3 regions of the Priestia sp. TGN 0903 genome follow, and region 1 is predicted to be linked to each of the others. Evidence: riboswitches for the same ligand, from Rfam matches in the RefSeq annotation. Region 1 holds a riboswitch; each other region holds the start of a gene.
What was found. A riboswitch is a leader RNA that binds a small molecule or an ion and turns the genes downstream of it on or off. The one in region 1 is predicted to bind S-adenosylmethionine.
Positions count from the first base shown of each region.

Region 1 (7,791 bases):
GAGGAATATCTGAAAAGCTAATGAGCCTTGCTTCTTCTTGATAAGCTTCTACTTGCACAGCTACTATTTGAAGAGCGATATCCACTCTTTGATGTTCGAGGATTTGAAGCATGAAAACCACTCCATTTCTTTCACAAATTTAGACAAATTCCATGTTTTCACTATATCCAAACACCTTCCTTGTACATATTGTATTATGTACCGAATTAGCCAGGAGGTGTTTATATGCATATCACTGCTGAAAGAATTAGAGAAGCAACAGAAGCACTTGCTTCTACTGAGCTTGAAACATTTATGTACCAAGAGCCAACTGCTCTTCACAGACGCTCTCGTCGTCGTTCTACTCGTCGTTCTACTCGCCGCACTACTCGCCGTTCTACTCGCCGCACTACTCGCCGCACTACTCGTCGCACTACTCGCCGCACTACTCGTCGCACTACTCGCCGTTCTACTCGTCGCACTACTCGCCGTTCTACTCGCTGCACTACTCGCCGTTCTAGCCGTCGCCGCTGTCGCTGCGGTTCACCTTGCTGCTCATATCCATGGTTTAATAAATCATTTGGCTGCTGCTTTAAAGGGCATGGCTGCCGTCGCTAACTAACTCTAAAGCAAGCCGAGTCTAAAACATACGCGGCTTGCTTTTTTTAACGATTTCTGTTTTTTATTTTATTTTACATAATTATTCGTTTCATTCTTCTTGAAGGAGAAAACAAAGTATAATAATAGGAAAGACTCTCTCTTAAAAGGAGGACTATCCATGCGCCTATCTTTTGATCACCTTGTTCATTTTTCACCTGATCCTATTAAAGCTCAGAAAGAACTAAACGAATACGGAATCAACGTTATTAAAGGCGGTACCCATGAAAAATGGGGCACTTTTAACACGTTGGCTTATTTTCACCTGAGCTATATTGAGTGGCTTGGGCTTACAGATATCGCATTAGCTCAAACAGTTACAGATAATGACCTTATTCAGCAGCTTGTTAACGAACATACGCCGTTTGGTCATTTTGGGCGATTTGCCCTTCGTACAGATGATATGGATTTGCTCATAACCGAGCTGAAAGACAAGGGCTACACTGTAAAAGGCCCTGTAGCGGGGTCTCGTCAAACTAATGATGGAGAAAGACTTCAATGGCAAATGTGTTTTATTGAAGATGACCATGATGCCCTCCCTTTTCCTTTCTTTATTGAGTGGGGTGAACCAGAAGAAAAACGCAAGCCAAAGCTAGCTGCTCTTTCTTCCCATCAAGCCGGTCAGCTGCAGCTAAAAAACATTTACTGTGCTGTACATAACCTTGAAGAATCCATCAGCAAATGGACAAAACTGCTGGACGTTCAGGCTGGCGAAAGCTACAAAGACTCTTTCCTTGATGCACGTTGTCAAAAACTATATGTCAATGAAGGAAACCTTATTTTTTGCAGCGGAACACAAGGTGTTGTCCATGATACATTAAAAAAAGTTGGAGAGCGTCCATTTTTGGTTGAATTGGATCACGCTCTAACATCGCAACAAATTACCGTACAAGGAGCTTCTTTTAAATTCAACAAATAAACATCCGCGGGCGGATGTTTATTTCTGTGCTTCTTTTATAGCTTGATAAATGAAGTGAGGCAAAATCTCAAAGGAATACTGAACGTCTAATCTTTCGGTCCATTGATGCGCATCTCTTCCCAGCGGTCCAATGTTCAGCACCGGCATCTTCAGCTCCTCTAGCTCTTCTAGCGGGATATGATATCCTTTATTCCATAGAGGCATATTGGCTACTAACGTGTTAAATGTATGAAGCGGGTGCTGCAGGCTGGCATAGCTTAAATCCGAAATTCCGCCAAAATAACTTTGTTCAACTAGCTCCACTTGGAATTGCTCTTTGGCAGCTGCCTGTACGTTTGACAAAATCCTTTGTACAAAGAGATCATCATGTGAACAAACGGCCGGGTAAAAAGGCGGCGTAAAAAATAAGACTATCATCGGAGCTGCTTCTTTACATAAACCAGCTAAAGAGTTTACTAATTTAATGGTTTTATTTCTGTCATCATCTTCTTGTGCCAAAAGTGCCGCTTCCATTTCTTGCACATATTTTTCACCGTGCTGTTTGACTGCATGAGTATAAAGTTCTTCATACGTCCATACGTTCACGTCAAGGGATGAACCCTCCATTCCCACAGCGTACTGCCGAGCAGCTTTATTATAATGTTTTTTTACATTCAAAGCCGCTTTGTCAGCCGATTTCAACAGCAGATCTGTTACTTCTTTAAGAGAGCGGTTTAACATAAATAAATTAAATAATACAACGGCAGAGTGCGGAACTTGAACGGAATACTCTTCTTTTAAATCTTTTTGTATCAGCACCGTAGGAGGTGGACTCGTTTCATCTCTTACTTTTTCGCAAAAATCAACGTTTAGTTCTATTTCTGTTGTTAAATAAGAAGCTAGTAAATTAGCATTCAAACCAGCTAGCGGTTCCCCTACATGAGTTTCTTTTCCATAACACAAAAAGCTTGGCATGATCTTGCCAATCGATCCTGAGTACACATAGTTCGTTTGATCACCAGGATAGCGGCTGAACACTGGTTCTGCATTTAGCATGAGAGAAAAATCCAGCTGATGTTTGCACGCAAGTTCTAAAAGAACAGGCACTGCTTTTCTCATTCCGAGCGAATTTACTTCTTCATCCGGTACCGACAGAAGCAGGATGTTTCCGTCAAACTCTCCGTTGCATGCTCGTTCAATCATACTGATATGCAGAGCAATACCTGCTTTCATGTCCATCGTTCCTCGGCCAAAAAGCCAGTCTCCTTTTATCATATCTTTTTGTACGTGCGCCGGAACTTGTTCCATATCATTATAAAAAGTACTCGTTAACGTATCAGCGTGAAAAGCATCCTTTTTCCACTGTCCATAATCTTGTACATCCACTACGTCGTAATGACTGACTAATACAACTGTTTTATTCGTATTTTTTCCTTCAACAAAAGCTGTGACAATCGATCGCCCGTCTCCTGTTGAATGAAGCTCAACTTGCTCGTTTTTTTGAAAGTAAGGCAGCTTCAATAAATACGACGCTATCGATTCAGCCATTTCCACTTCTGCCATCGTTCCTGTCACGCTAGGTATAGAAACCAATTCGCTTACAAGCTTCTTTAACTGTTCTTTTGTTTGATACAAAGATGTTTTGTTCGACATACCCTTCATCTCTTTCCTTTTTCTAAATTTTCCATCAAACAAAACGATTCGTCAATCCCTTTGACAGAGACCCTTTCATTCTATCCCTATGTATCATAGTATGCGCTTCCTTGACGCACATGATAAAAAAAGAGTGCGCGGCTAGGGCTAGCACCGCACACTCTTTTTTTTACTTTTCGTCATCTTCTAAAAAGTCTAGGATACGATCAATAAGCTGTTCGCTTCCTGCATCGTTTCCATGTTCAAGAGACATTTCCATTTCAATGCTCCTTTCATAAAATATTCTTGTTTTATAACATACCACAATTCATTTCGAATGTAACCTTTAATTTGTGTAAAAATTTCGACAATTTATGATTAATTTTAAAACCTAGTGAGTAATGATTATACCCACCAGATTCTTCAATTGTCAAAAAACATGCTTTCTATTTAAAAACACTAAAAAAATAGAGGCGCGAGCAAACTTCTTCTATAAAAGACAGCCTACTCGCTCAAGCTTGGAACAGCATGATGAATAAATTTCTAGTTCATTTGCTTTTTGTACATCTTTAATATCTATGCCTACAGCATATGTACGAACATGGTTTTCGACCACAATTTCATAAAATGTTTCTAATTCACGATAAGCTACTTGATAATGCTTTCCTAATAATTTTACGGCTTCCTTTAATGCTTTCTCTCCTGTATGTGCTGCAACTGCTGTATGACTCATAAAACCCTCTCCTTTTAGAAAAATAAAAAAAACTCATTTTGCTTTGATGCAAAATGAGTTTTTCACCCGTTTTATCACCCAAAGCACATGCTTTGCTGGTAGGAGCACCTTACATTCGTAGGTTGCTGTGGAGTCAAAGAGCCAGATCTCTCGTCCACTCGTGATAACTTTTTTAATTTAAAATTTATTTTATCAAACAATTCCATCCGCGTAAATAGAAAAATAAAAATATTTTAATTTTTTTGGTAATGGAATGAATTCAAAAAGTCAAAGCTTAGATTAGCAAAATAAGAAGCTGCTACAAGTAATGCCTCTTCATTTAATGAAAAAGAAGGATGGTGCCATTCATATTCTCCAGCCGTACCCATCCATACAAAAAATCCTGGTACACGCTGCTGATATACGGCAAAATCTTCTCCTCCAGGCGATTGTTCAGCTTCTACGACTTGATAACTAAGATTCTCTGCAGCGTTAATAACCAATTTTTCCAGCGTATCATCATTGTTTACTACAGGAAGATACGGATACCATTTAACGTCTACTGAAGCCCCGAAAGCTGCTCCAATCCCTTCAGCAGATCGTTTCATAAGAGCCGGTATTTTTTCTCTCGCTTCTTCTTGAAAGGTACGCACCGTTCCTTCAAGCGTTACTTTGTCAGGAATGACGTTCCACGAGCTCCCTCCGTGGATTTGAGTTATGCTGACAACAACATTTTGAAATGGGCTGAGATTACGGCTGACAATGGTTTGTAAACTAGTAACAATTTGACCAGCAACAGCAATCGGATCTACTGTTTTTTCTGGAATACCTGCGTGACCGCCTACTCCTTTGACGTCAATTTCAAAACGATCAACGCTTGCCATTAAAGGTCCCGATTTGACACCAATGGTTCCTACAGGAAGATTCGGTTTGTTATGCATCCCAAATATCGCTTCTACTCCTTCGAGCACACCTTTTTCAACGAGCATTTTTGCCCCAGAAGCCGTTTCTTCGGCCGGTTGAAAGATAAATCGAACCGTACCGCAAAGCTCCTGCTGACGCTCTTTGAGAAGAATGGCTGCTCCGATTATAGAAGCCGTATGAAAATCATGGCCGCATGCGTGCATAACACCGTTCACTTCAGAAGCAAATGGCAGATTGGTTTTTTCTTCAATTGGCAGCGCATCAATATCAGCTCGAATAGCGATAGTAGGTCCCGGCTTTCCTCCCACAATTTCCGCTACTGCTCCCACGTCTAAATGGAATGCATCCGCTATAGAAATATCGTAGTGCTTTAACCACTTTTTAATACGTTTAGTTGTTTCATATTCTTTCATTGAAAGCTCTGGAAACCGGTGCAGCTCACGGCGTATGTCTATTAGCGTATTTAGTAGTAATTGATCTGTCATATTTATCACTCTTTCACATTTCTTAATTTAGACCACTTCTCTATCTTTTACGACAAAGAGTGTACCTCATTGAATTTTTTATAAAGAAATACGGTCGTATAGCTTTCTGCAAGGTGCTTTTCTTTAGCTTGAACATATCCTTTTCGTTCATACATCTCAACTAACCAAGGATGTTCTTTTGCTGTTCCTAAAGACACACCTGGCGATTTAAACGTATTTTTTATTACCTCTTCCTCTACTAGATGAAGCAGCTTAGATCCAACGCCTTTCCTGGCAAACGACGGGTCCACTGCAAACCACCAAAAGTGTGGAACAGCAAACGGACCTGGATGTTCTCCCCAAGGCATTCGTATAGATACAGTGGCAGCGATTCTTTTATCTTCTTCGTATACATAGCAAAGGTTTTGAGAAATATTTTTCTTAACGAGGGCAAGATCAGCAGTAGCTGCTAAGAAAGGAATGCCTAGCTCTCGAATAGGCTTATATGCTTGTAGAGTTAAGTTCAATAAGTTATCCGCGTCGTCATTTGTTGCCAAACGGAATTCATTTTTCATCTCTTTGTCTCCTTATATAGTACTTAAATATTTTATTTAACTTATAAGTTTACTAAGAATTAAAAAAGACAGACTGCCGCCTTGCGTACTCACTATACAACTGCTTTGATAACGTGTCAATTCTATTTATCGTTTTCTATAAAAGATATAAATAAAACGAATACACGCAGAAAACTGCGCGTATTACGTACATATCAAGATAGACTTCAGGACTCACTTACCGTAGCTTTTAAATTAGCTGCCAACATCACAAGTTCTTCTATAGATGCTAACTCCTCTTGTGAAGCCGCAGCTACTTCTTCAGCGTAAGCAGCTGCTTGTTTAGCAACCTCCGAAAGGGTCATGACGGACTCCATTACTTTGAACGAATACCCATCAATCTCTCCTGTTGCTTTTGTCATTTTGTTCATTTGTTCTTGAGCGGCAAAGACATCTTCCATAATTGTCGAAAACTGTTGCGTTACATCTTCGACAGTGGCAATACCAAGCGTGACTTCTTCCGTATTCACTTCCATGTTTTGATAAGCCCGCTTTGCCTGTACTTCAATTTCTTTTAACAAATGACTGATTTGTATAGCGGACGTTTTAGATTCTTCCGCTAGCTTACGTACTTCCCCTGCCACTACAGCAAAACCTTTTCCATGTTCTCCAGCCCTTGCAGCTTCAATAGCAGCATTAAGTGCAAGAAGATTTGTTTGTTCAGCAATTCTTGTAATCGTATTAATAATGCGGCCAATCTCTGCGGAACGATCTTCGAGTCCCTTTACTTCACTGGTCGATATCTTAACGGTTTCATAGATTTTATTCATTTGATTCGTCACATCTTTCACCGCAACATTTCCGGTAGAAGCATGTTCAGAGGCTCTGTTCATCGATTGTTGTACCTTTGAAGAATGATCAGTCATTTTCTGAAGCAGCTTGGCCATATCCACCATAGCTTGCTCGGTTTCAACCACACTTAGCAACTGCTTATCAGAACCCGCAGCAATTTCTTGAATAGACATCGTAACTTCTGTCACAGCTGTTTTTGTTTCCTTCATGCTTACAAGCAATTGCTCTGAGGAATGACTGACCGTGCTCTTTGTTTTACTTATTTTCTGACCCAGCATTCTCATGTGAGTCATCATTTCATTAAATGAAGATATGAGTGTACTAATCTCATTTTTCCCTTTCAAAGGAACAACATCTACAGATAAATCGCCGTTTGAAATCCCTTTCATTGTTTTTGACAAATTTTCAACCGCAATTATGTAGCGACGTATGATAAAATAGAACACGGTAGTTGTAAAAGAAACAAACAGAAATGTAATCACTAGCGTAATCGAAGCTGCTTGCTCTTGTTTCACAATAAGATAATAATTGGTTACTTCAATTACAGTAGATGTTATGGCCATCATGGCTGCAATCATACATAGCATTTTCATGCGTAAACTTTGAAAAGCTTTTTTCATTTTTTCATCCCCTATACAATCTAAAGACATAGAATGTCTAATCTATATTAGTAGTATCGGCATATTTTTATATTTTTTTGTAAAAACTAAAGAAGAATTGAAACAATTATTATTGGCGCTTTTCCACTAAATATTGGAATACATATCTTCCTGCAAGGCGCTGCAACAGCAGTTGATAACTGTCTGATTATTCTTTCATTTGACCAAACTCTACCTTTGCTTATAAAATGAAGATTTGTAGAAAGGAGTACGAAAAATTTTATGTATACGTATCAAACAGGCAATCAAACAATTGACTACAAAATTGAAGTCGTTCCAAATAGAACCGATATCACGGTGCAAATTTGTGACAAAGAAGGGGTAAAAGTTATTATCCCGAGAGGTCTTAATGAAAACAATGTGCGTTCAATCATCGCACGCAAAGCAACATGGATTTTAAAACAACTAAACGGTTCACAACCAGCTGAGGAAAAGCCAGCTGCTCCAAAGAAAGAAGCAG
Region 1 is NZ_JBOZGL010000004.1:202,820-210,610, forward strand. It holds gene ACRPLY_RS15530 (GNAT family N-acetyltransferase) at 1-112, opposite strand, end outside; gene ACRPLY_RS15535 (CotG/ExsB N-terminal domain-containing protein) at 226-597, shown strand; gene ACRPLY_RS15540 (VOC family protein) at 758-1,555, shown strand; gene ACRPLY_RS15545 (M20/M25/M40 family metallo-hydrolase) at 1,574-3,187, opposite strand; gene ACRPLY_RS15550 (hypothetical protein) at 3,657-3,899, opposite strand; SAM riboswitch class I at 3,968-4,069, opposite strand; gene ACRPLY_RS15555 (amidohydrolase) at 4,133-5,287, opposite strand; gene ACRPLY_RS15560 (GNAT family N-acetyltransferase) at 5,335-5,841, opposite strand; gene ACRPLY_RS15565 (methyl-accepting chemotaxis protein) at 6,048-7,292, opposite strand; gene ACRPLY_RS15570 (M48 family metallopeptidase) at 7,554-7,791, shown strand, end outside.

Region 2 (7,791 bases), on a different contig from region 1:
GAAGTGCCAATTAACTATGATGTGAAGTTAACGATTAAAGATTATGGAGCATCCGGGTCAAAAAAGTAAGCACCCGACTGTAACTTTGCTTATCGTTATGTCAAAAATGAAAAAAACCTAAAAAAATAATAATCTCGGAACTTCCCACGAAATACTCATCGTATGCTTCGTACAGAGCCTTCAACAAACAACAAATAAGAGCTGCCGGTTTTCGACAGCTCTTATTTGTTGTTATTCAAAAATATAAGCTAGTGCTTGAAGAGCCTGTTCTGGCGTTTCGACTACAACTTGGGCTTTGTTTGACAGTTCTTTAAGCGGGTGGTGCAGTTTTTCAGGGCGAACCAAAATTAGCGGTTTATCTAATGCGATGGCTGTCGCCGCATCCATTGCGCTGTTCCACTGTTTGTATTTTTCACCAAATAAAGCAATGACCACATCAGATTTTTTAAGGAGCACCTGTGTGCGTAAATTATTAATTTGAGAAGCAGCTTCATCTTTTAAGACAGCATTAGGCTGTTTTCCTAAAATTTCTTCTCCAATGTTGTCGGAGCGGTCATGGTCTGTCATGGGACCGACAAAGGTAAGGGGAAGGTTTAATTGTTCTGCTTGGTTTTTAATTTCGTCTCGCCAGTTATCGTGAATTTGCCCGGCAAGGTATACGGTTAAGTTCATTATGTAGAAGTCCTCCTCTAACTAAGGTTTGTTTTATTTTATCAAATGTAAGCGGATAATACGAATGATTTGAATGGGCTACTTTTCCAAAAATAAGGTTATAGTAGACAAATAGTTAAAAAAGAGAAACAATAGAAGGCGTATTGCTAATTAAAGAAAGGATGTACATGATGACAGAAACAGTGCTACAAGTAGATCATGTCAGTAAAGTAATTGGGAAGAAAACCATTTTGCATGATGTATCCTTATCGGTTGAGCGCGGTGAGATTTTCGGATTGCTTGGTCCGAACGGATCTGGAAAAACAACGCTCATTCGTACCGTCGTAGGACTCATTAAAGAAACAAAGGGAACAATTACCGTCAATGGGTTTCCTTTAAAAGAACAGTTTACATCAGCTATGAAATCAATTGGAGCGATTATTGAAAATCCTGAGTTTTATGATTATCTGACGGGCTATCAAAATTTAAAACACTTTGCGAATATGCATGAAGGGATCACAGCAGAACGCTTGGATGAAGTGATTGCGCTAGTAAAGCTTGAAAACAGCATTCATGCAAAAGTGAAGACGTATTCCCTTGGGATGAGACAGCGTTTAGGAGTAGCTCAAGCTATTTTACATAAGCCTGCATTGCTTTTACTAGACGAACCAACAAATGGTCTAGACCCAGCGGGAATGAGAGAATTTCGTACATATTTACAAACTCTCTGCAGGGAAGAAGGTATTTCAATTTTAATCGCGAGCCACTTATTAAAAGAAGTGGAAGCATTATGTGACCGCGTTGGTATTATTCAAAACGGCGAGTTAAAAGCTGTTCAAGATCTATCTCCAAATCGTCAAGATCAAGGGATGTATGTAGAATTTGAAGTATCTGACGTGCAACAAGCAGCGGATCTTTTATCTCAAGAATTCCAAGTAACAATAAAATCCGATAGTATTGATGTAGTGATTATGAAAGAACAAATTCCAGCTGTGAATAGAAAATTAGTGGACAGCGATATTTTAGTCTACCGAATCACTCCTGTTTATGAGACGCTTGAAGATTCGTTTATGTCCGTTACGGAGGGAGAGCACCATGCTTAAGTTAATTCAAAATGAACATATGAAATGGTTTTACAAAAGAAGTACAAAAGTCACGTTTATTACAATCGGCATCTTAACTCTTTGTATGGCTCTTTTAATGAAGAAAGTAGCAAACAGCGCAGGAACGGAAGACAACATATTGAATTTCCTGTCATTTAGTGCAGGCATGCTGATCCTCGTTCAATTTTTCGCGCTTGCTGTTGGAGGATCAATGGTTGCAAAAGAGTTTGAAGCGGGTACCATTAAGCTTCTTTTAATTCGCCCTGCTAGACGTTCAACGATTTTAACGTCCAAGTACATAACGCTCGTTTTAATTAGCTTGTATTACTTGCTGAGCTATTTGCTTTTTTCGTTTGTATGGGGAGCATTGTTCTTTGGATTTGCTAGTCTAGAAGGAGATGCGCAGCTGCTTAAAAACATTACGCTTACGTATGACAGCGCGTATATGGAAACGTTTATGATGATGACGTTTGCTTTTATGCTGTCGTCTTTATTTAGAAACAGCGCGCTTGCTTCAAGTCTAGCTATTGTCATAAGTATCGGCGCAAAAGCTGTAACAGGACTAGTATCAGAGCTAGGTTTATGGTGGGGGAAATTTTTACTGTTCGCCAACACAAACTTTGTGCAGTATATGGACGGAATGAAGACGATGTTTGACGGAATGACAATTCCATTTTCAATCTTCATCTTAGTTGCACACTTTGTCTTCTTTATGGGCGTAGCGTGGGTGGCGTTTTTAAAACGTGACGTAGCTAATTGATGTGAGAATTTTCACACTATATATTTTTCTAAAATAGCATTTGACAATTAAATAAAAAGAGATTACAGTAGTGAAAGACTATTTTTAAAACAACTACAAACTTCTTATCAAGAGAGACGGAGGGACTGGCCCTATGATGTCTCGGCAACTGGCTGTACGCAGTGCGGTGCCAAATCCAGCAGACGATGTTTCGTTTGGAAGATGAGAAGGGTAATCTTATGATACAAATAAGAGACCTCTTCTTATCAATAAGAAGAGGTCTTTTTTTATTACGTAAACAAGAGGTGTTGAGAATGGAACAACAAAAAGGAAACGGCTGGGCGCTGTTACCGCTGGGCGTCTTTTTAGTCCTGTTTGTCGGATCAGGAATTATAACGGGAGATTTTTATAAGCTGCCTGTATTAGTAGCTATTATCATTGCAGCCATTGTGGCGCTGGCTATGAACCGCAAAGATTCACTTAATGTAAAAGTGGAACGCTTTGCTAAAGGAGCAGGGCATCCTGATATCATTATTATGGTACTTATTTTTATTTTGGCAGGTGCTTTTTCTCAAGTCGCTAAAGGCATGGGAGCTGTTGATTCAACGGTAAACTTAGCTCTGTCTGTGCTTCCGCAAAGCTTAGTGGTAGTCGGAATCTTTGTTATTGGCGCATTCATTTCAATTTCGATGGGAACGTCAATGGGAACGATCGCTGCGTTAGGGCCTATCGCTGTAGGAATCAGTGAGCAGGCGCATGTATCGATTACATTGGCAATTGCTGCTGTTGTTGGTGGTGCAATGTTTGGAGATAATTTATCCGTAATCTCTGATACGACCATTGCGGCAGTTCGTACGCAAAAAACAAATATGTCAGATAAATTAAAAGTAAACTTTTTTATTGTCCTTCCTGCAGCGATTGTTACAGTGATTTTATTACTTGTAATGACGCTAGGCAATACGTCATCAGTAGAAATTAAAGATTTTAGCTGGTTTAAAATCTTGCCTTATGTCGGCGTACTCGTCGCTGCCATATTTGGTGCAAACGTATTAAGTATTTTAACCGGAGGAATTGTATTAGCCGGCGTGATTGGATTAGCTGACGGAAGCTACACGCTTTCTTCTCTTGCTAAAACTGTGACAGAAGGTATTGGCGGAATGTCGGAATTAATTATTTTATCTCTTTTAATTGGCGGAATGGTTGAACTCATTCGCTATAACGGCGGTATTCAGTTCTTATTGAACCTATTAACACGACGCATTCAAACAAAAAAAGGCGGAGAATTCAGTATCGCTGGATTAGTAAGTTTAACAAATTTAGCCACGGCTAATAACACGATTTCAATTATTACAGCAGGTCCGTTAGCGAAAGAAATCTCTGATAAGTATTCAATTGATAATCGTAAATCAGCCAGTCTGCTCGACTTGTTTTCATGCAGCGTTCAAGGGCTTATCCCTTACGGTGCACAAATGCTTCTCGCAGCAGGATTTGCTAAAGTTTCACCGGTTGAGATTATTCCATTTACATTCTATCCAATGTTAACAGCGGTTTGCGGTATCATTGCGATTGTAATTGGCTTTCCTCGTTTAAATAAAAAATCAAAATCATCTAAAGAAGCTGCGTAATATCAAACCCTTAAAAAGAACATTCTTTTTAAGGGTTTTTTACTGTTTGAAAAAATCAGTCGGCTTTTTTTCATCTAGCTCCTTCCAAAGTGTCTCATTTTGTTTAAGTGCATAAGCCGCTCCTCCGATTTCAATTCCGCATAATAAAATGAATAATAAAATACCCATGATATGACCTCCTTATAAAAGTGAATAAAAACATGATTGTAACGGGTTTAGCTTATTGCTTTTTCACTTTATAATGAGAATAAAGTATGAAACGCGTTTCAGCGCAAGAGAAAAAGGTGAAAACATGACAAATATCCGAGATATCGCAAAAAAAGCTGGTGTATCTGTTTCGACCGTGTCACGGGTTTTAAATCATCATCCGTATGTAAAAGAAGAAAAGCGCCGTCTGGTAGAAGAAGTAATTCAAGAACTTAATTATGAACAAAACATTAATGCCGTTCACTTATCAAAAGGGAAAACAAATATGATTGCCGTCGTCTTGCCTTTTATTAATCATCCTTATTTCAGTCTGCTTTTAGAAGGAGTGGCCTCTCAAGCGTTAGAAAAGCAGTATCAGCTTGTTATTTGTCAGACGAACTATGATGTAAAAAAAGAAGAAGAAGCGCTTCATATGCTAAAAACAAAGCAGGTTGATGGAGTGATTATTTGTTCTAGAGCAGGCAGCTGGAGCACGATTGAATATTATCAGCAGTACGGGCCGATAGCCGTGTGCGAAAACGTACAAAATCGTTCTATTCGCTCCGTATACGTTGATCATTATGCAGCTTTTAAGAAAGCGCTCATGTATTTAAAAGAAAAAGGATATACGGATATTGGCTACTGTATTGGAAGAATGACGGGTACAAATAGTCAACAGAGGCAGCAAGCATACAAAGAATATGTAGAAAGAATAAATGAGCCTTATCATCCGGAATGGGTGTTTCAAGGCTGTTTGAACGTGACAGATGGTGAAAAAGTGGTGAAAAAATTGGTGCAGATGAAAAATCGGCCTCAGGCGCTTTTAGTAACAAACGATCAAGTCGCTATTGGTATAAAAGCTCAGTGCGAACAAGCGGGGATATCAGTTCCAGGCGATTTAGCTATTATTGGTTTTGATAATCATCCGCTTTCTTCTTATTTACAAATCACAACGATCGAACTTCCTCTCAAAGAAATGGGCGAAACGCTTTTTAAACTAGTCAGGAGCAAGGATCCTCAAAAAATTGAGCTTCCTTTTCGGTTTATTGAGCGTAAAAGCGTATAAATTCTTGATGATCTCACCACGTGTTTTTATCGGATAAAATGAGTAAAAGCGGACATCATACGAGTAAAGAAAGAAGAAAAGGATGATGATCGTGGAGAAAAAAGAATATCAAGTAGGAGATCAAGTATTTGTTATTTACCGAAATCCTCATACGGCAAACGTTGCCAATATTAATCAAGCTGAAATTGTTGAACATCCTGAAAATAAAGGTGAAAAAGCGCTGTTTCTGCATGAGTCTTATCATTTGTTAGCTGAAGATGATGCTGTGTATTCAACGTATGAAGAAGCAGAGAACATGTATAACAAGATATTTGATTATGAACAATATGATTGACGAAAGGCTCTCTTAAATAGAGAGTCTTTTTTGATCTAAAAAATAATTACCACGGATAGAGTCTTTTTATTTTTCAAACGCTATTAGTATTAGAAAAAAGGAAGTGTACATGATGATAAAACCTTTTGTACCTCAATTAGTATACATTGAGCCAGGGGCAATGGAGTACCCGCTTGGTGTTCAATTAAAAGAAAAATTTGAGAAGATGGGAATTGAGATTCGTCAAACAACTTCTCATAATCAAGTGCGTAATATACCGGGAAAAAATGATTTGCAAAAATACCGCAATGCCAAGTCTACTTTAGTAGTTGGTGTGCGTAAAACCTTGAAATTTGATACATCTAAACCGTCAGCTGAATATGCAATACCTTTTGCAACAGGGTGTATGGGGCACTGTCACTATTGTTATTTGCAGACAACAATGGGAAGCAAACCGTATATTCGCACGTACGTGAATGTTGAAGAAATATTAGGTCAAGCAGAGCAATATATGCAGGAAAGAGCCCCTCAAATAACGCGATTTGAAGCGGCTTGTACATCTGATATCGTAGGAATTGATCATTTAACACATTCATTAAAGCGCGCGATTGAATATTTTGGAGAAAGTGAACTAGGTCAACTGCGTTTTGTGACTAAATTTCATCACGTGGATCATTTATTGGATGCTAAACATAATGGTCGCACGCGCTTTCGCTTTAGCATAAACGCAGATTATGTTATAAAAAACTTTGAACCTGGTACATCTCCTCTTGATTACAGGATTGAAGCTGCTAATAAAGTTGCAAAAGCCGGATATCCACTTGGCTTTATTGTGGCGCCTATTTACATTCATGAAGGTTGGCAAGAGGGATACCGTCAGCTGTTTGAGAAGCTTGATGCTTCTATACCTGAAGAGTCAAGAGATGATATTACATTTGAAATGATTCAGCATCGCTTTACCAAGCCGGCCAAACGAGTGATTGAGAAAAACTATCCGAAAACAAAGCTTGAGATGAATGAAGAAGAGCGCCGCTACAAATGGGGGCGTTACGGGATTGGAAAGTATGTATACGCAAAAGATGAAGAACAAGAATTAAGAGAGACGTTGGAATATTACATTGATCAGTATTTTCCAAATGCGAAAATCGAGTATTTTACGTAATTATTCTACAGTAATTGAAAAGTTATTTTGACATCTTAGTCGAGATAGCTTTTCAATTTTTAATGTGCAAAATAAATTGGTTGCTAATAAGCTGAAAAAAGAGGTTATTTGTATCTCTTGTCGTATTACATACATAAGGGAGGTGACTGAGATGTTAAAAAATGAAGAGTTTGCGCTAACAAAAGAATTAACAAAAGAACAGCAAGAAGCTGCACGAAATTTTATTCAAGTGTTGTTCCAAGAAGATTTATCTGAATTTTGGAACATATTATGTGATATCGATAAGTCTCGTATTTACGGCTTGTATGAAGCAAACCACTATTACGATTCGGATGTTGAACTACATGGATTTGTACAAGAAATTAGAGATAATGTAAGAGCGGTTTATGCGCCTCTTCAAGGGCAAGGAGGTATTTCGACGAAAGTTCGATATACAAGCGAAGGAAAGATGTATGTATACATATTAGGAAGTGGTGAAAACCCGAGGGTATATCCTGTTGGATTAATGCCCGAGACCTACATTGAAGAAGAACGTTTTTCTCAGCGTCTTCAAATTAGCATTTATAACGATGAGTTTCGAAACGTTGCGCTGTAAATTATATATAAATGGAAAAATAAAGAATAATAAAATTAATTTGTTAAAATAGCAATATTTGGGGTATGTAATAGGTATAACATTAAAAAGGGGTGAAAGAAATGCATTATTATCGTATTTCAGAGGGAGACCATGAAGAGTATTGTGAAACGATTCTGCTTCATGAAAAGAAGTTTTGCAAAGAAACATTTCAATCTATGGTGCGAGAAGCAATGAACAATAAGCCAGGTAAAATTGACCGTGTGGATATTGTTAAATATTTAATTGGTCATCATAGCTTTCAAGTAGCCCACATCGAAGCGGGATTTCACAGTACATACAGCGAGAAAGTGACATAAAAAATGCAGCACA
Region 2 is NZ_JBOZGL010000001.1:491,740-499,530, reverse strand. It holds gene ACRPLY_RS02610 (Ger(x)C family spore germination protein) at 1-69, shown strand, start outside; gene ACRPLY_RS02605 (YtoQ family protein) at 232-672, opposite strand; gene ACRPLY_RS02600 (ABC transporter ATP-binding protein) at 843-1,754, shown strand; gene ACRPLY_RS02595 (ABC transporter permease) at 1,747-2,514, shown strand; SAM riboswitch class I at 2,616-2,722, shown strand; gene ACRPLY_RS02590 (Na+/H+ antiporter NhaC family protein) at 2,808-4,118, shown strand; gene ACRPLY_RS02585 (hypothetical protein) at 4,158-4,286, opposite strand; gene ACRPLY_RS02580 (LacI family DNA-binding transcriptional regulator) at 4,411-5,370, shown strand; gene ACRPLY_RS02575 (transcriptional regulator SplA domain-containing protein) at 5,456-5,704, shown strand; gene splB (spore photoproduct lyase) at 5,817-6,845, shown strand; gene ACRPLY_RS02565 (hypothetical protein) at 6,997-7,440, shown strand; gene ACRPLY_RS02560 (hypothetical protein) at 7,542-7,778, shown strand.
Region 2: linked by a shared signal. The riboswitch ahead of ACRPLY_RS02590 (Na+/H+ antiporter NhaC family protein) and the one ahead of ACRPLY_RS15550 (hypothetical protein) in region 1 are both predicted to bind S-adenosylmethionine.

Region 3 (7,791 bases), on a different contig from region 1:
TAAAACATTTTTCCGACGTAAAGCCTCTGACAAAGAGCTTGTAACAGTCGGAAGAGCTGCGGTTTTAGGTGTTGCAATTATTGGTATTTTGCTTTCTTTAAAGCCTAGTGATACGATTTTAGGACTTGTCGGATACGCATGGGCTGGATTTGGTTCTGCATTTGGCCCGGCCATTTTACTAAGTCTTTACTGGAAGCGTATGACTAGATGGGGAGCCCTTGCAGGAATGATTGTAGGTGCAGCTACAGTATTAATTTGGGTAAATACTCCATTGAAAGATGCCCTTTACGAAATGATTCCTGGATTTTTCTTAAGCTTGCTGGCTGTTATTGTAGTAAGTCTGTTAACAAAAAAGCCTTCAGAAGCTGTAGAAGATCAATTTAGAAACATGGAAAGCGTATTAGAACAGCATACAAAATAGTAAAAAAAGTACACAAGTTACGACTTGTGTACTTTTTGCTTTTAATGCAAGCCCTGCAGTCATATATATGTACTAAAGACGGATTAAGGAGGGTTTTTACATGCAACATTCTTATTTCCCTTATGAACCTACACAGCCACTGCGCGCAGATACACAAAATAGAGAAATTAAAGTAACTGGTGAAGGAAGTGCTTCAGCCATTCCAAATGAAATTTCCATGACGATTGGAACGCGCACGGAAAACCGAGACGTTCAAGAAGCCTTAAAAGAAAATTCAGCTGTTTCAAATACTCTGCTGCAAGAGATACAAAAACTTGGAATCAATGACCAGCAAATTGAAACAGCTTCATTCACTATAAATCCTAAATATGATTACAGCGATGGAAAATCGACTCTTACAGGATACGAAGTACAGCATTTGTTTAGAGTAAGAGTACAAGATGTAAAACAAGCTGGCGATGTTTATAACGCTACGTTTTCAAGCGGAGCCAACGTAGCGCAAGATCTTCAATTTCACGTTACAAATGATGATAAATATGAACAAGAAGCGATAAGTAAAGCTTTGCTTAACGCTAAAGAAAAGGCCTTTACCATTGCCAACACGCTGCAGCTCCCTATTAACCAAATCCCCATTTTAATCGAAGAAGGCCCCGTCTATCAGTCATCTGGCTCCTCGCCTAAGTTATTAGCAGCCTCTCCCCCTATCCAAGCTCAGTCCTTGACTGTATCCGCTTCTGTAAAAGTTACGTACACGTATTAATACTTATGATAAACTATAGATTATTATAATGAAGAAACTAATCTAAAGGAGCTCTTTGCACAATGACTTCTGAACATTTACTAGCAGCTTATCAGACCCTATGGTTGAACCGTTCTTTCGCTTCTAAACAAGCCCTGACAAGTGAAGATCAGCTTCACGAAGCCATTCTGAAAGATTTAAAAGATGAAATGACTCATCCACGCGTTCGGCAAACACCGTATGTAAAATATCATCTTGGCATAAAAAGAATTCTAAACAGCAGTCTTTCCTCTGATGAAAAAGTTGCGCTTACGTCCCTATACACAAACCTTTTAGATAGCTGTATATAACAAAAAAAGGACTTCCTTAATGGAAGTCCTTTTTTTATTTAATTAACGCTTTTTCTTCTAAGCTTTGAAAAACAGCGTTAAAGTCTTGCTTCAAATCCTCGAATTCCTCTAGCCCTACTGAAAGGCGAAGAAGTGAATCAGTAATTCCTTTTTCTTCACGTACTTCTTTTGGGATACTTGCATGAGACATTGTTGCAGGATGCGTGAGAATGGATTCAACTGCACCTAGACTAACTCCAATTGAAGCTAATTTGACTCCTTGTAAAATATGTCGTGCTACTTCTTCATCCTGCACTTGGAAAGAAATCATAGCTCCGTATCCATTTGCTTGTTCTGAAATGAGTTTGTGGTCCGGATGACTTTTTAAGCCTGGGTAGTATACACGGCTCACTAGAGATTGTTCTTCAAGCCACTTTGCAAACTGCAGCGCTGTTTTTAACTGCTGATCTAAACGAACTTTTAATGTCTTAATGCCTCGAAGCAGTAAAAAACAATCCTGTGGCCCCAAGATAGCACCAAAAGCATTTTGTACAAACTTTACTTCTTCCGCTAGCTTTTCATCGCTTACTACAACTAAACCGCCAATGACGTCACTGTGGCCGCTGATATATTTTGTAGCACTATGAATGACAATATTTACACCAAGGTCAATCGGCTGCTGTAGATAAGGTGTTAAAAACGTGTTATCCACAATTGTAAGGAGATTGTGCTCCTTCGCCAAACTTGCTACTGCTTTAATATCCGTTACCTGTAAAAATGGATTTGAAGGGCTTTCGATATAAATAGCCTTCGTATCTTTTGTGATAGCTTCTTCTACTTTCTCAACCTTCGTTGTATCAACAAAAGTTGTTTTGATACCAAACTTTGAAAATAGTCGTGTTAATACACGATATGTCCCGCCGTACGTATCGTGTGAAACTAAAATTTCATCTCCTGATTCAAAAATAGATAACACCGATGAAATAGCAGCCATACCTGATGAAAAAGCAAAACCAGCGTATCCATTTTCTAGCTGAGCAATAGTGTTTTCTAAAGCCTCACGCGTTGGGTTTCCTGAACGAGAATAGTCATAGCGGCCGTTGTTCGTCTCATCTTCTTGATTAAATGTAGATACCTGATAAATAGGTACGTTAACCGCTCCAAAATGACCGTCAATTCCTGTATTTGCATGAATTAAGTTCGTACCAAATCTATGTTTATTATTGTTGGTATGCATCAAATGCCTCCTTCAAATCTTTAATTAAATCATCTGCGTGCTCAATTCCAACTGATAATCGAAGTAAACAGTTTGTTACTCCGACACGATTTCGAATTTCCTCCGGAATATCAGCGTGTGTTTGACGAGCTGGGAATGTCATTAAACTTTCCACGCCTCCTAAGCTTTCTGCAAATGTAATAACTTTAACATTTTCTAAAAGTACTGACACGATGTTAGGGTGTGAGACAGCAAAAGAAATCATGCCTCCAAATCCAGTTGCTTGTTTCTTCATGATTTCATAGCCCGGATGTGTTTCAAGACCAGGGTAATACACTTTTTCCACGAGATCATGAGCAGTAAGCCAATTTGCAATTTTCAGTGCGTTTTCGTTATGTTTTTCCATACGAAGCGCTAGCGTCTTAATACCGCGCAATAACAGCCAGCTATCCTGTGGACCTAAGATTGCCCCAGCTGCATTTTGATAAAAACGAATTTTCTCTCCTAAGCTACTACATCGAGCGACTACAAGACCAGCAACTACATCATTATGACCCCCAATGTATTTGCTTGCACTATGTATCACAATATCTGCTCCGAGCTCTAAAGGACGCTGATAGTAAGGGGACATGAATGTATTGTCAACGATAGTAAGCAAATCATGCTGTTTAGCTAACGCAATTGCTTCTGGCAAATCAGTCACGTGCATCATTGGATTTGTAGGTGTTTCAATAAATAGAGCTTTCGTGTTGGGACGAAGCGCATCTTTTACTTGCTCGAGATGGGCTGTGTTGACGTACGAAACAGTAATTCCTTGCTCTGAAAAGATTTCATTTAGTACTCGGTACGTTCCTCCGTATAAATCCTCTGATACAATTAAATGATCTCCGTTTTTAAATAGTGCTAAAACTGCCATTACACCCGCCATTCCTGAAGCGAATGCTACTCCTACTTCGCCTTTTTCTAAAGCAGCAATTGCTTCTTCCAATGCTGTACGAGTAGGGTTTGCCGTACGTGCATAGTCAAATCCCGTACTTTGCCCTAAAGCAGGATGAGCAAATGTTGATGCTTGGTAAATGGGTGTTGTAATAGAACCTGTTGAAGGGTCACGACCTACTCCTGAACGAACTAATAAAGTTTCAATTTTCATCTATTTCTCTCCTTAACTCAAAATAAAAAACACTCTTCACAGATGGAAGAGTGTTCGTTTATACACGATTTCTCTCATCTGTTAGAACAATACTGATGTTCCACAGGAATTAGCACCGTTCAAATGAATGTTTCATTTGATGGTTGCCGGGCATCGCAGGGCCAGTCCCTCCGCCACTCTTGATAAGAGTTCTATATAATTGTTGGTGGTTAACGTTTGTTGTTACTAACTTTAATAAAGATTTTCTTTATTGTCAACATAATTTTCTAAAAAATTTAAATCATCTCATTTGTTTATTCAATATACTTGTCCTGATAAGCACATAAAAAAAGAGACGACACCAAGGTCTCTTTTTCTAAGGCAAGTGCACAGATTTTACGTGAGCTAACTTCCAGTACATACTTTCTCCATTTGCCGTAATTAGTTCAACAATATTATTAGAAACTTCTTTAAGTACGCCAATTTTTTCTGATTGATCCCCTAAATCTAATACGACCAGTTGATTTTCATATTTTTTAAGCTGCTCTTCAAAGTTTCTGACAAAAGGTGCAGAGGCAGGCCTTACTGGGAGCTCTTTGTCACTTAAAGAATAAGGGGTTAACTCATTACTATAAGGGGTAAGCCATTTCAAATGATGTAAAGAAACAAAGACATTTTTATATACTGGAGAATAAAACACAAGATAATCATTCAGCACGCTTGTAATATAGCCATGCAATGATTTTCCTCCTGTTACATAAATTTCAATAAATTTTCCTTTTGCCTGCTGTAAAATATTACGATAAGAAATCCGCTGACTTTCTTCTATTAAGTTCTCTTCTATGGTTCGTAAAGGTGTATAATCTTCTTCTGAAACCTCTCGCAAGCGATGTATGTGTAAAAGAGGAATATACAAATAATCATGTCCATTATATAAAACCATTACATCTAACCCGAGATCAACAAGTTTTCCTATAAACGTTGTTTTCCCTGATATATCGACTTCAACAATTTTATCAATATAATGATTCATACTCATTCTCATTCTCCTCCTTTTTCCTATATGATAGAAAAGGTGCTTTATAAGCACCTTTTACGTTCCAGTTCGTCATGCTTTCCAACGATAATTTTTCGTTTTAATAACTTTTTCACCTGGTGTTGAAGAGCGTGAACCCGTACGGCGTCCTCCCGAGCGATCGTCTGTGCGACCTCCTGTACGTCTTCCGGTACGTCTTCCGGTACGGTCTCCAGTACGGCCATCCGTGCGACCTCCGGTTCTATCTACTGTAGTTGACTCTTGCATAGAATCTTCTTCATTTGTATCTCCATTTTGCTCAGAATTTTCTTCATTTTGCTTGAAAGATCCTTTTGATCCTAAGGCAATGGTTTTTACGTGTCTTGGTTGTAAACGTAAAACTTGATTATTTTGTACAAGAGTAAAGTTTCCACTGCGGCTTTGAACTAATACACCTTCCACAGCCTCTGGGCCTCCACCGTTAATAGCTACCCATCTATGTGAAAACTCTTCAAACAGTTCATTAAAACTTTTCGCTTTGATATAATCAGGTGTTTCTTCAACTAATAATGGATTTTGCGGAACAACAGGTGTATTTTTGCTTACAACTTCACTTACACTCTTTATATGCTCTACATTGATATAAACGACGCCGTCATCTTCTGTTAATAATACGACATACGCAGATTCAAATGAGCCTAATACGTCAAGGATTTTACCCACTTTCTTCTCTGGACCACCTTGATTTATTTGCACCTGCTTATCTTTCATTAATAATAGAGTACCTGCAAATGTGTTAGCTCTGTGAAGTTCTACTTCACTATTAAATCCAGAAAATGTTTGTGCCGAATTAGACTTCGTATCCTCTGTAATGCTTTTAACATGGGCAAGCTGATAATAAATAAATGTATACTGCTGCTGTGGAATAAGCTGAGCCGGCTGATTATTTTGCTGGTTGTTATTTTGATTTGTTTCAAGAGCAAGTGTTAAATAATCTGATTGAACGTCAATTAAATATCCCGTTTTAGATTCAGGCCCCCCGCGATATACAGTCACTACTCTCCCTTTTAGTGGTTTAAAATGGGCAGAGTAGCCCGTGCTTTCAGCTTGTTGAACTTTGCGAGCGCGACTACGATTTGCATTTTGAGTTTGATCTTGATTTTGGTCGTAGTAATAGTTACTCATTGTTTTTCCTCCTTATTGATTATCCTTATTGGTCATTCATACTGTATATATACGTATCATGTACAGCTATTGATTTCCTGCATTTGCCTATTATTAACAAAATCCACTGTTGCCTATAAATTGCCTATAAATCTATCTCTTTTTAAAAAGTCAAAATGTTATTTTTAATATACGCTGTTCGTTCTTTTATAAAAGACAGCATAAATTCGGGTTCTTTATAAAATTGCTCCAAGTTATCTTTTACGTAAGGATCTTTTAATACATAAGGAGCAATATACTCATGCAGTTGATAAATGATTGGTTTCATGTATTCTATCGTAAATTGATTATTTAGAACATTGTTCATTTTTTGAATATATCGTTTTTTAATGCTGTTCACCGCCAGTAAGCGAGCTGTAAGCGTATTAAATCCTTGTGCGCGGACATAGTCTCCTTCCATTACTTTTCCATTTACATCTCTTCCCCAAGTTGCATCATAATCCCATGGAATCAGTTCAAAGCGCCCGCTTTCATGATTTAGATAGAAGGCATAGTTATGGACAAAACCGTCGTAATTCTGCATACAAATAATACCGACTAACCAAGATAAGTAGCGGTCGACGTTCAAGTACTTCTCAATATTCTGTTCGAATTCTGTATTTGTCCACGTATTAAGATTAAATATAAACTTTTCTAATTTTTCCGCATCCCCTTCTCTCACTGCTTTATTTTCATATCCAGATAACAAAGTTGTTTTCGGCCTTTTATCCAAATCGCTCATCAAAGAAAAATTAGCATCTCCGTCCACTGCATAAAATATGGATCCATCCGCTAAATTTCTTTTTTTCAAAAATAGTTCATCTACCGATTCGAGCTGAAGATATATTCCTTCATTTTTCCCATTAATTTTAAGAGTGACAAACTGAGAGTGAGGAGATAAAACGTCTAAAGAGGAGAAAAAATCGAGAGACAATTTGTTGCGCATAAGCGATGGATCTTTGTATTCGGCGTTTAGGTGTATTTCTTTGGCGCGCTGAAATATTTTTGGAGAATAAAATTCAATATAATATGACTTTTTCTTCATCTTCCGAATGTGGGAGCCTCTTAGCAGCAAATCAATATCGTAGCGTTTTTTGTTAAACTTCATCGTTGCCTGAACCGCTTCTTCTGACCAAATATCTTTTTGCATTTCCTTTAAATCTTTTACATTTACAAACAGAGCGTATTGAGGGATTTCTTTTTGATTCATGATTCGACCACCTTTCTTCAATTATTAAAGTATATGAAGGGTAAATTCTCCATGATACCCCGCAGCATCAACTATTTGCGCAAACTCCACTTTTGACTCATATCAAGGACAAGCATTAGCGCGTATTCTATTAATGCAAGACCTAGTCCAATTGACAAGGAGGTTTTTGTATTGCATATTACACCTGAAAAAATCAAAGAAGCTGCTGAAGCCCTAGAATGTACAGAACTGAAATCTTTTATGTTTCAAGAGCCAACTGCTGGTCCACTAACAAGAAAGCGTCGCTCTTCTCGTAGCACTGGCCGCAGTAGCCGCCGTTCTACTCGCGGTACTCGTCGCTCTTCTCGCGGCACTCGCCGTTCTACTCGTCGCTCTCGTCGTTCTACTCGTCGCTCTCGTCGTTCTACTCGCCGTTCTCGCCGTTCTACTCGCCGCTCTCGTCGTTCTACTCGCCGTTCTCGCCGTTCTACTCGCCGCTCTCGTCGTTCTACTCGCCGCTCTCGTCGTTCTACTCGCCGCTCTCGTCGTT
Region 3 is NZ_JBOZGL010000001.1:1,246,387-1,254,177, forward strand. It holds gene putP (sodium/proline symporter PutP) at 1-421, shown strand, start outside; gene ACRPLY_RS06380 (SIMPL domain-containing protein) at 522-1,181, shown strand; gene ACRPLY_RS06385 (hypothetical protein) at 1,244-1,510, shown strand; gene ACRPLY_RS06390 (trans-sulfuration enzyme family protein) at 1,545-2,726, opposite strand; gene ACRPLY_RS06395 (trans-sulfuration enzyme family protein) at 2,710-3,855, opposite strand; SAM riboswitch class I at 3,927-4,044, opposite strand; gene ACRPLY_RS06400 (hypothetical protein) at 4,211-4,873, opposite strand; gene ACRPLY_RS06405 (hypothetical protein) at 4,943-6,034, opposite strand; gene ACRPLY_RS06410 (CotH kinase family protein) at 6,177-7,265, opposite strand; partial or broken gene ACRPLY_RS06415 (CotG/ExsB N-terminal domain-containing protein) at 7,434-7,791, shown strand, end outside.
Region 3: linked by a shared signal. The riboswitch ahead of ACRPLY_RS06395 (trans-sulfuration enzyme family protein) and the one ahead of ACRPLY_RS15550 (hypothetical protein) in region 1 are both predicted to bind S-adenosylmethionine.